Regions from separate parts of the Halobacillus sp. K22 genome, predicted to be linked through region 2. Evidence: riboswitches for the same ligand, from Rfam matches in the RefSeq annotation. Region 2 holds a riboswitch; the other holds the start of a gene.
The links. Region 2 has a riboswitch for S-adenosylmethionine ahead of ACTWPM_RS15835 (phosphoadenylyl-sulfate reductase). Riboswitches for the same ligand answer to the same signal wherever they lie in the genome.

Region 1 (3,611 bases), on a different contig from region 2:
GTCTAGTGAGACTTCCCTCACTTCTGTACGATAAGGCAACATCGAATCGCTCCGCTCTTCGTGTTTTCTTTATCTCCGCCAGCTCAGTCCAGTCCATACGCCGCTGCCCAAGGTGCTTCCGCTTTTAACCGAGGAGTCTTCATCGTCCCCCTACGGACCTAGCCGAATCAGAAACTCGAAACCACTTAACCCCCTGTTTGCTTGGTGAGAAAAAAGCATGGGATAAGGCGTGTATTATTATGCTAGAACGTTGTGGAAAAGCTTGTCATAGAAGTATTTAGGACCTATTTCGAAGGAGAGCATTCTCTCTTCTGGAAGGGTCCGTTATTCTCTCGCGGCAGGGTTGGTGGGGAAATGGCGAGACTCCCATGGGAGAAGGAACTAGGTGAGATCCCACATGGAGTGAAAACGAGCGAGGAAGCTCACCGTTCCCCCATAGGAAAGTGTTCAAATGTGGAATCACCCTGAAAGACACGACCAGCATAAGCCGACCATCAAAAGGATGGCGGTTTTTCCATCCGTTGATGAGCGGCTTATGTCTCGAGTGTCTGGGTGATGGAACAAGACGAGTTATTTCCCCACCAGCCCGCTGCTCATATCGTAACGGACCCAAGATATCTCGAATTCGATTCTTCAAGTATCCGGTCCGATCCTTTAATAAGCTTCTTATGAAAATCACAACCAGATTTAACAGCACTAAATAAAGAGGAGGGATAATTCAATGATTATCCCTCCTCTTATACGTTATACGCTTTGATCCATGCAGTGGATTAATCGTTTCTCAATGTCTTCCGCGAGTCTCTGGATTTGTTCATCTTCTACCAATTGAATGAGGGCAGTTGGTCTAGGCATACCTATCTTCGTCGTGCCTCCTTCAGAGTAAACGACCATTTTACACGGTAAGAAATAACCAGCAAGGGTATTTTCATTAAGAATGCGTTGAGCTTCCTTAGGGTTACATACTTCCAATACTTTAAATTCTTTCTCAAATTCTAATCCTTTTTCATTAAGTTTGTCTTTAATATCAAAATTCCATAATACTCCGAACTGGGCTTCTTTAAGGCTGGCTTCTAAACTTTCTACTGCCTCTTCGATTCCTTTTTCTGTTTCTACTGTGTAATGAAACATGTTTGAACCTCCTTTTTAAGCTCTCGGTTTCAGCATACCCGTTCAGGTATGAAGATAATCGTATATAAATAGATTTAATGATAACTAGCAGGAGATTTAGTGGGGAATTTTTCGAAAAGTTTAGCAGATTAAATTGACAAAGCTGATGAGCTATAATAAGATAATCACCATCCAATTTAAAAACGAATAAATATCTTCTTATCTAGAGAGGTGGAGGGACTGGCCCTACGAAACCTCGGCAGCGGGACTGATGCGTCATCAGAAACTGTGCCAACTCCAGCAGGTGCTTTTTGCACGTGAAAGATGAGAAGAGACGGTTCTCATAAATTACGTATGGCCAGAGCCCCTCTTCTTATCTTTTAAGAAGAGGGGCTCTTTTTATGTTTAACGCTCAGAAGTACATAAGAAAGCTGATAATTGGAAGAATCCAAAAACAAAGGGGGGACCGTTCATGATTGATTTTGAAGGGGTTTCAAAGATCTATGAACACAATGGAAATGAGTTGCGAGCTGTGGATCAAGTTGATTTAACAGTGAATAAAGGAGAAATCTTCGAGGTTATTGGTTATAGCGGAGCAGGAAAAAGCACGCTTGTTCGTTTAGTTAATTTACTGGAATATCCTTCGGAAGGCCGGCTCCTGGTAGATGGTAAAGATTTAACCCAACTATCTAAACCTGAGTTGCGAAAAGTCCGGAAACGAATTGGCATGATTTTTCAGCACTTTAATTTGCTGGAGTCTAAAACGGTACGTCATAACGTGGCATTTCCATTGGCGATATCAGGGGTGTCGAAAAAAGATATTGATGCACGTGTAGAAGAAATTCTGGAGTTCGTAGGCTTGTCAGATAAAGCCAGGCAGTACCCGGACCAGCTATCCGGCGGACAGAAGCAGAGGGTGGGAATTGCAAGGGCTCTAGCCACCTCACCGGATATATTGCTATGTGATGAAGCGACATCTGCCCTTGATCCTGAAACCACCAAGTCTATTCTTAAACTTTTGCGCAGAGTACGAGACGAATATAACATCACGATTCTTATGATTACGCACGAAATGAATGTGGTCCGTGAAGTGTGCGACCGTATCGCAGTCATGGAACACGGACGTGTGATTGAACAAGGATCCATATTTGACTTGTTTTCCCAGCCGGAACATCCCACTACAAAAAACTTTGTAAGAACGGTGATGGAAAATGAAATTCCTGCATCCATCCTGGAGGGGATTGAAAAGCGGGGAGCAAGCCGTCATATTTACCGGGTGACCTTTGTAGATGAAAGCGCGGGCCAGCCTGTACTTTCCCAAATATCGAAGTCCTATGAGGTGGAAGTGAATGTGCTTTTCGGACAGATTACAGAGCTTCAGGGCATTCCGTTTGGACATTTAGTGGTGGAACTTCAGGGAGAAGATAAAGAAATTGTGAGAGCGATCGACTCAATTCAGCGTTCCGTAACGGTTCAGGAGGTGGAAGCACATGCAGGTTAACTTAATGGATTTTTGGCCGAGAATTCTGGAAGCTACCAATCAGACCCTCTTAATGGTCGGGATCTCTCTGCTTGCAGCTACATTAATCGGTCTTCCTCTCGGCATTGCATTAGTAGTTACAAGAGACGGGGGACTGCTTGAAAGTAAACCTATATTCAATGCGCTTAGTTCAGTAGTTAACTTCTTCAGGTCGATTCCATTTATCATCTTACTGGTAGCTATCCTGCCAATTACAAGATTTATTGTAGGCTCATCTATTGGTACAGCCGCAGCAGTTGTGCCGCTTGTCATATTTTCAGCGCCCTATATTGCGCGGCTGGTAGAGAGCAGTCTGCTTGAAGTGAAGTCAGGAGTTATTGAAGCAGCGGAGGCGATGGGAGCGTCACCCTGGCAGATTATCGCGCGCGTATATTTACCGGAAGCGTTGAGTTCCATTGTATTAAACCTGACCATTGCCACGATTGGCCTTGTAGGTGCTTCGGCAATGGCCGGATTTGTAGGCGGCGGTGGTCTTGGTGACTTGGCTATTTCTTATGGTTATCAGCGTTTTGAGACGGATATCATGATTGCGACCGTACTTCTTCTCGTCGTCATTGTGCAGATCACTCAAACAGTAGGAAATTTTGTATCTAAAAAAATTCGCAGACAATAGGAGGTCTCATCATGAAAAAATTATTTATTTTATTAAGTTTAGTAGCTGCCATTGGAACCGTATTAGCGGGGTGTTCCAGTGAAAGCAGCGGAGCAGAATCAAGTGAAGGATCAGAAGAGAAAAAGGTGGTTAAAGTTGGACTGAACGGGTCTGGCGTGCCGATCTGGGAAAAAATAAAAGAAAAAGCAGCCAAAGAGAATATTGAGATTGAGTTAGTCGAGTTTTCGGATTATGTACGTCCTAATATGGCACTGGCTGATGGAGATATTGATTTAAACGCGTTTCAAACAGTCTCTTATTTTGACTCCTTTATAAAAGAACATGATCTGGACCTGGCGCCAATTGGGACCA
Region 2 (3,611 bases):
AAATGCGCTGACCGCTCCCGGAACAATTAAGGTCAGGGCTAATTTTTTATCCAGGTTTCCGAACTTATAGTGTGAAAATCCAGAAACGCCTGTTGTAGCGATTTCAGACATATGGATCGAAGAGGAGGCAATCGCGGGAGCCACCCCGTAGGCGAGCAAAAGGGAGGAAGAGCTGAGCCCGAATGCCATCCCCAGCGCACCGTCGATAAGCTGGGCAAAAAAACCGACGAACGAAAAAATAAGTAATCTTCTCACGTTTCAACACTCCTGTTTCTATAATTTATTATTCTGATTGATTTACTAGGTTTTATGTTTAAAAAAATCTAGCTGTTATGTATTCCTGACCAGGCTTACAGAGCAAAGAAAAACGAGTTGTTTTCTAAGCAGTTTCCATCTCAATTCTTACACTATATGGACCTGAAATGAATAAAGTCACTTCTTTGTTAAATTTATTGTTGTTTTTTCATTAAAAGCTTATTACACAATAGGGCCGGTTAGTTGAAGACTCAGTTTCGAAATGTTTTGTGGAGAAAGGGGCTCCAGGGAACGACTCGCTTTCCGCGGGCATGAGGTGAGCTTCCTCAGGCTTCGCCTTCCGGGATCTCACCGATCATGTTCATCCCGCAGGAGTCTACATCGTCCCCCTCCGGACCTTGCCAAATCAGAGACTCAATACCATTTCCAACATCACCTGCATAATGATGAATTAGACTATGTGGTTTTCTACCTATTTTCAGGATGTAACTACACCCAATAGCCTGTCATAAAAGCATTTAACCCAGATTAAGCAGGGAAATTATTCTCTTCTGGAAGGGTCCGTTTTTCTTAATCATGTTGGGTTGGTGGGGAAATGATGAGACTCCCGTGGGAGAAGGAGCTAGGCGAGACCCCGCAGGGAGTGAAAACGACTGAGGAGGCTTGCCAGTTCCCCCACAGGAAAGCGAGTTATTTCCCCACCAGCCCTTCTCCATTTAACGTAACGGACCCCGGTTATCTTGAAACTGAGTCTTCCACAATAGGGAGCTTAATTTTAAGATCAATACGGAAGTTCATAAGAGCAGAAATTACAATTATTAACAGAGAATCCTGTAAAAAGGCTAAGAAAAAACCTCTTCCCTGAGGAAGAGGTGAAAAGCTGAATAGCTTAACCTTATCTCTCAGACAATGTCTGCTGGAATGAGCACCTTCTCCAACTAGGAGAGGTTGCTGCGGGATCAACGGACCAGATTCCTTCCCCGGCTCTCTATAAGGATTTATTCAATTTTTAAAATTAAGATACTTTTCAATCTAAAGGGGAAAGGCAAGGCCTGTCAAGCACAATTATTAAAAATACAGAATATTTAAATTAAGCATTGACATATAATAAAAAGGAGCATAAGATTTAAAACAATCACATTTCAAAAAAATTCAATCATCGTTTTCTTATCTCGAGAGGTGGAGGGACTGGCCCTTTGAAGCCTCGGCAACGGGTCAACAGACGCTGTGCCAATTCCAGCAAGCTATTACTTGAAAGATGAGAAGATGAGACGCTGGCTTATTTTTGCTGAACGCCTCTCTTCTTTTTTCTCGGGAAGAGAGGTTTTTGATTTTTATAATGATTTGTTTTGTGGGAAGGGAGGATAAAAATGACCAATCCAGCCATAACTTACGAAGAGTTCACAGGCGATCCTTTTGAAAATCTGGGCCCTGAAGGGGAAACCAAGGGGGCACTTGAAGTACTGAAATGGGCTTATGATACCTATGGTTCTTCGATTACCTACGCCTGCAGCTTTGGTGCTGAAGGAATTGTACTCATAGATTTAATAGCAAAAGTTAAAAAAGATGCCCACATCGTTTTTCTTGATACGGAAATTCATTTTCAGGAAACATACGATTTAATCGATAAGGTGAAGAAAAAATACCCTGACTTGAATATTGAAATGAAAAAACCGGAATTAACACTGGATCAGCAAGCCGAAAAACATGGCTCAGCCTTATGGAAACGAGAGCCGGACAAATGCTGCTTTATCCGTAAAATTAAACCGCTGGAAGAAGCATTGAGCGGGGCCACAGCCTGGGTGTCCGGACTGCGGCGCGAACAGTCGGTAAGCCGAAGCCATACCAATTTTGTTAATAAAGATGATCGATTTGAATCAATTAAGGTTTGTCCCCTTATCTACTGGACATGGGACGACGTATGGCAATATATCCGAGTAAACGACTTGGATTACAATGATTTGCATGATCAAGGATATCCAAGTATCGGCTGTATCCCTTGCACATTTGCAGCGGATAGCAACGACCGCTCCGGACGATGGAAAGGCTTTAACAAGACCGAGTGCGGTCTTCATACGACAGGTAACAACGAGAGTGAATAAAGGAGGAAATCACATGTCTACAATTATCGCTCCCCACGGCGGGACGCTTGTCAATCAAATAAACGAAGGGGCTGACACTTCAGCCCTTACCACAAAAATTGAACTGGATGCCATGGCTTTAAGTGATTTAGAACTGATCGGGAACGGAGCCTACAGCCCCTTAACCGGTTTTCTGAATCAAGAAGATTATCATTCCGTCGTTGAGAATATGAGGCTGAAAGACGGAACACCATGGAGCATTCCTATTACGCTGCCTGTAAATACAGAACAGGCCAATGAGCTTCAGACGGGACAGAAAGCTGCGCTCGTTCAAAACGGTACGACTTACGGTACGATCACAATTAGTGAAGTCTATTCTTCGGATAAAGAAAAAGAAGCAGAGAATGTGTACTTAACCAAAGAATCCGCGCATCCTGGCGTAAATAAACTTTACGGCCGTCCGGACTATTACGTTGCCGGTGAAATTGAGCTGACAAAGCGGGCCGAGAAAGAACATGACGAAAAATTCTACCTGGACCCTGCTCAGTCGAGAGACTTATTTAAGGAGCTGGGCTGGAGTAAAGTCGTCGGCTTCCAAACCCGTAATCCGGTTCACCGCGCTCACGAATATATTCAGAAAGCTTCCTTGGAAACGGTAGATGGACTGTTCTTAAATCCACTTGTCGGTGAAACGAAAAGCGATGATATTCCGAGTGATGTAAGGATGAAGAGCTACCAGGTGCTGCTCGAAAACTACTATCCGGCGAATCGTGTAGTGCTTGCTGTCTTTAGTGCGGCTATGCGCTATGCCGGCCCGCGAGAAGCTATTTTTCACAGTCTTGTCCGTAAGAACTTCGGCTGCTCCCACTTCATTGTCGGCCGTGACCACGCTGGAGTAGGCGATTACTACGGTACCTACGACGCTCAGAAAATCTTTAGTCATTTCACAGAGGATGAACTGGGAATAACGCCAATGTTCTTTGAACACAGTTTTTACTGCCAGGCGTGTGAAGCAATGGCTTCTCACAAGACGTGCCCGCATGATGCCAAACACCACGTCATTCTTTCCGGTACAAAAGTACGTGAACTGCTTAGAAATGGCGAAAAACCGCCAAAAACGTTCAGCCGTCCCGAGGTCGTTGAAACGTTGATTGAAGGACTACGAGATAAACAAACCACTGACTCATAACGGAAAGGATGATGGATATGGGATCCAATCTCACGTGGCATGATGCTGCAGTAAATGTAAACGATTATCGAAAAAAGAACGGACAC

Region 1: it holds a riboswitch for S-adenosylmethionine, as region 2 does, so the genes downstream of both, ACTWPM_RS13035 (methionine ABC transporter ATP-binding protein) here and ACTWPM_RS15835 (phosphoadenylyl-sulfate reductase) in region 2, are expected to answer to the same signal.

The regions. Positions count from the first base shown of each region.
Region 1 covers NZ_JBQQCN010000017.1:38,099-41,709, forward strand. Annotated here, with positions in the region: gene ACTWPM_RS13030 (DUF302 domain-containing protein) at 745-1,128, opposite strand; SAM riboswitch class I at 1,324-1,438, shown strand; gene ACTWPM_RS13035 (methionine ABC transporter ATP-binding protein) at 1,580-2,608, shown strand; gene ACTWPM_RS13040 (methionine ABC transporter permease) at 2,598-3,260, shown strand; gene ACTWPM_RS13045 (MetQ/NlpA family ABC transporter substrate-binding protein) at 3,272-3,611, shown strand, end outside.
Region 2 covers NZ_JBQQCN010000024.1:18,084-21,694, reverse strand. Annotated here, with positions in the region: gene ACTWPM_RS15840 (sulfite exporter TauE/SafE family protein) at 1-255, opposite strand, end outside; SAM riboswitch class I at 1,148-1,252, opposite strand; SAM riboswitch class I at 1,420-1,520, shown strand; gene ACTWPM_RS15835 (phosphoadenylyl-sulfate reductase) at 1,626-2,357, shown strand; gene sat (sulfate adenylyltransferase) at 2,371-3,525, shown strand; gene cysC (adenylyl-sulfate kinase) at 3,543-3,611, shown strand, end outside.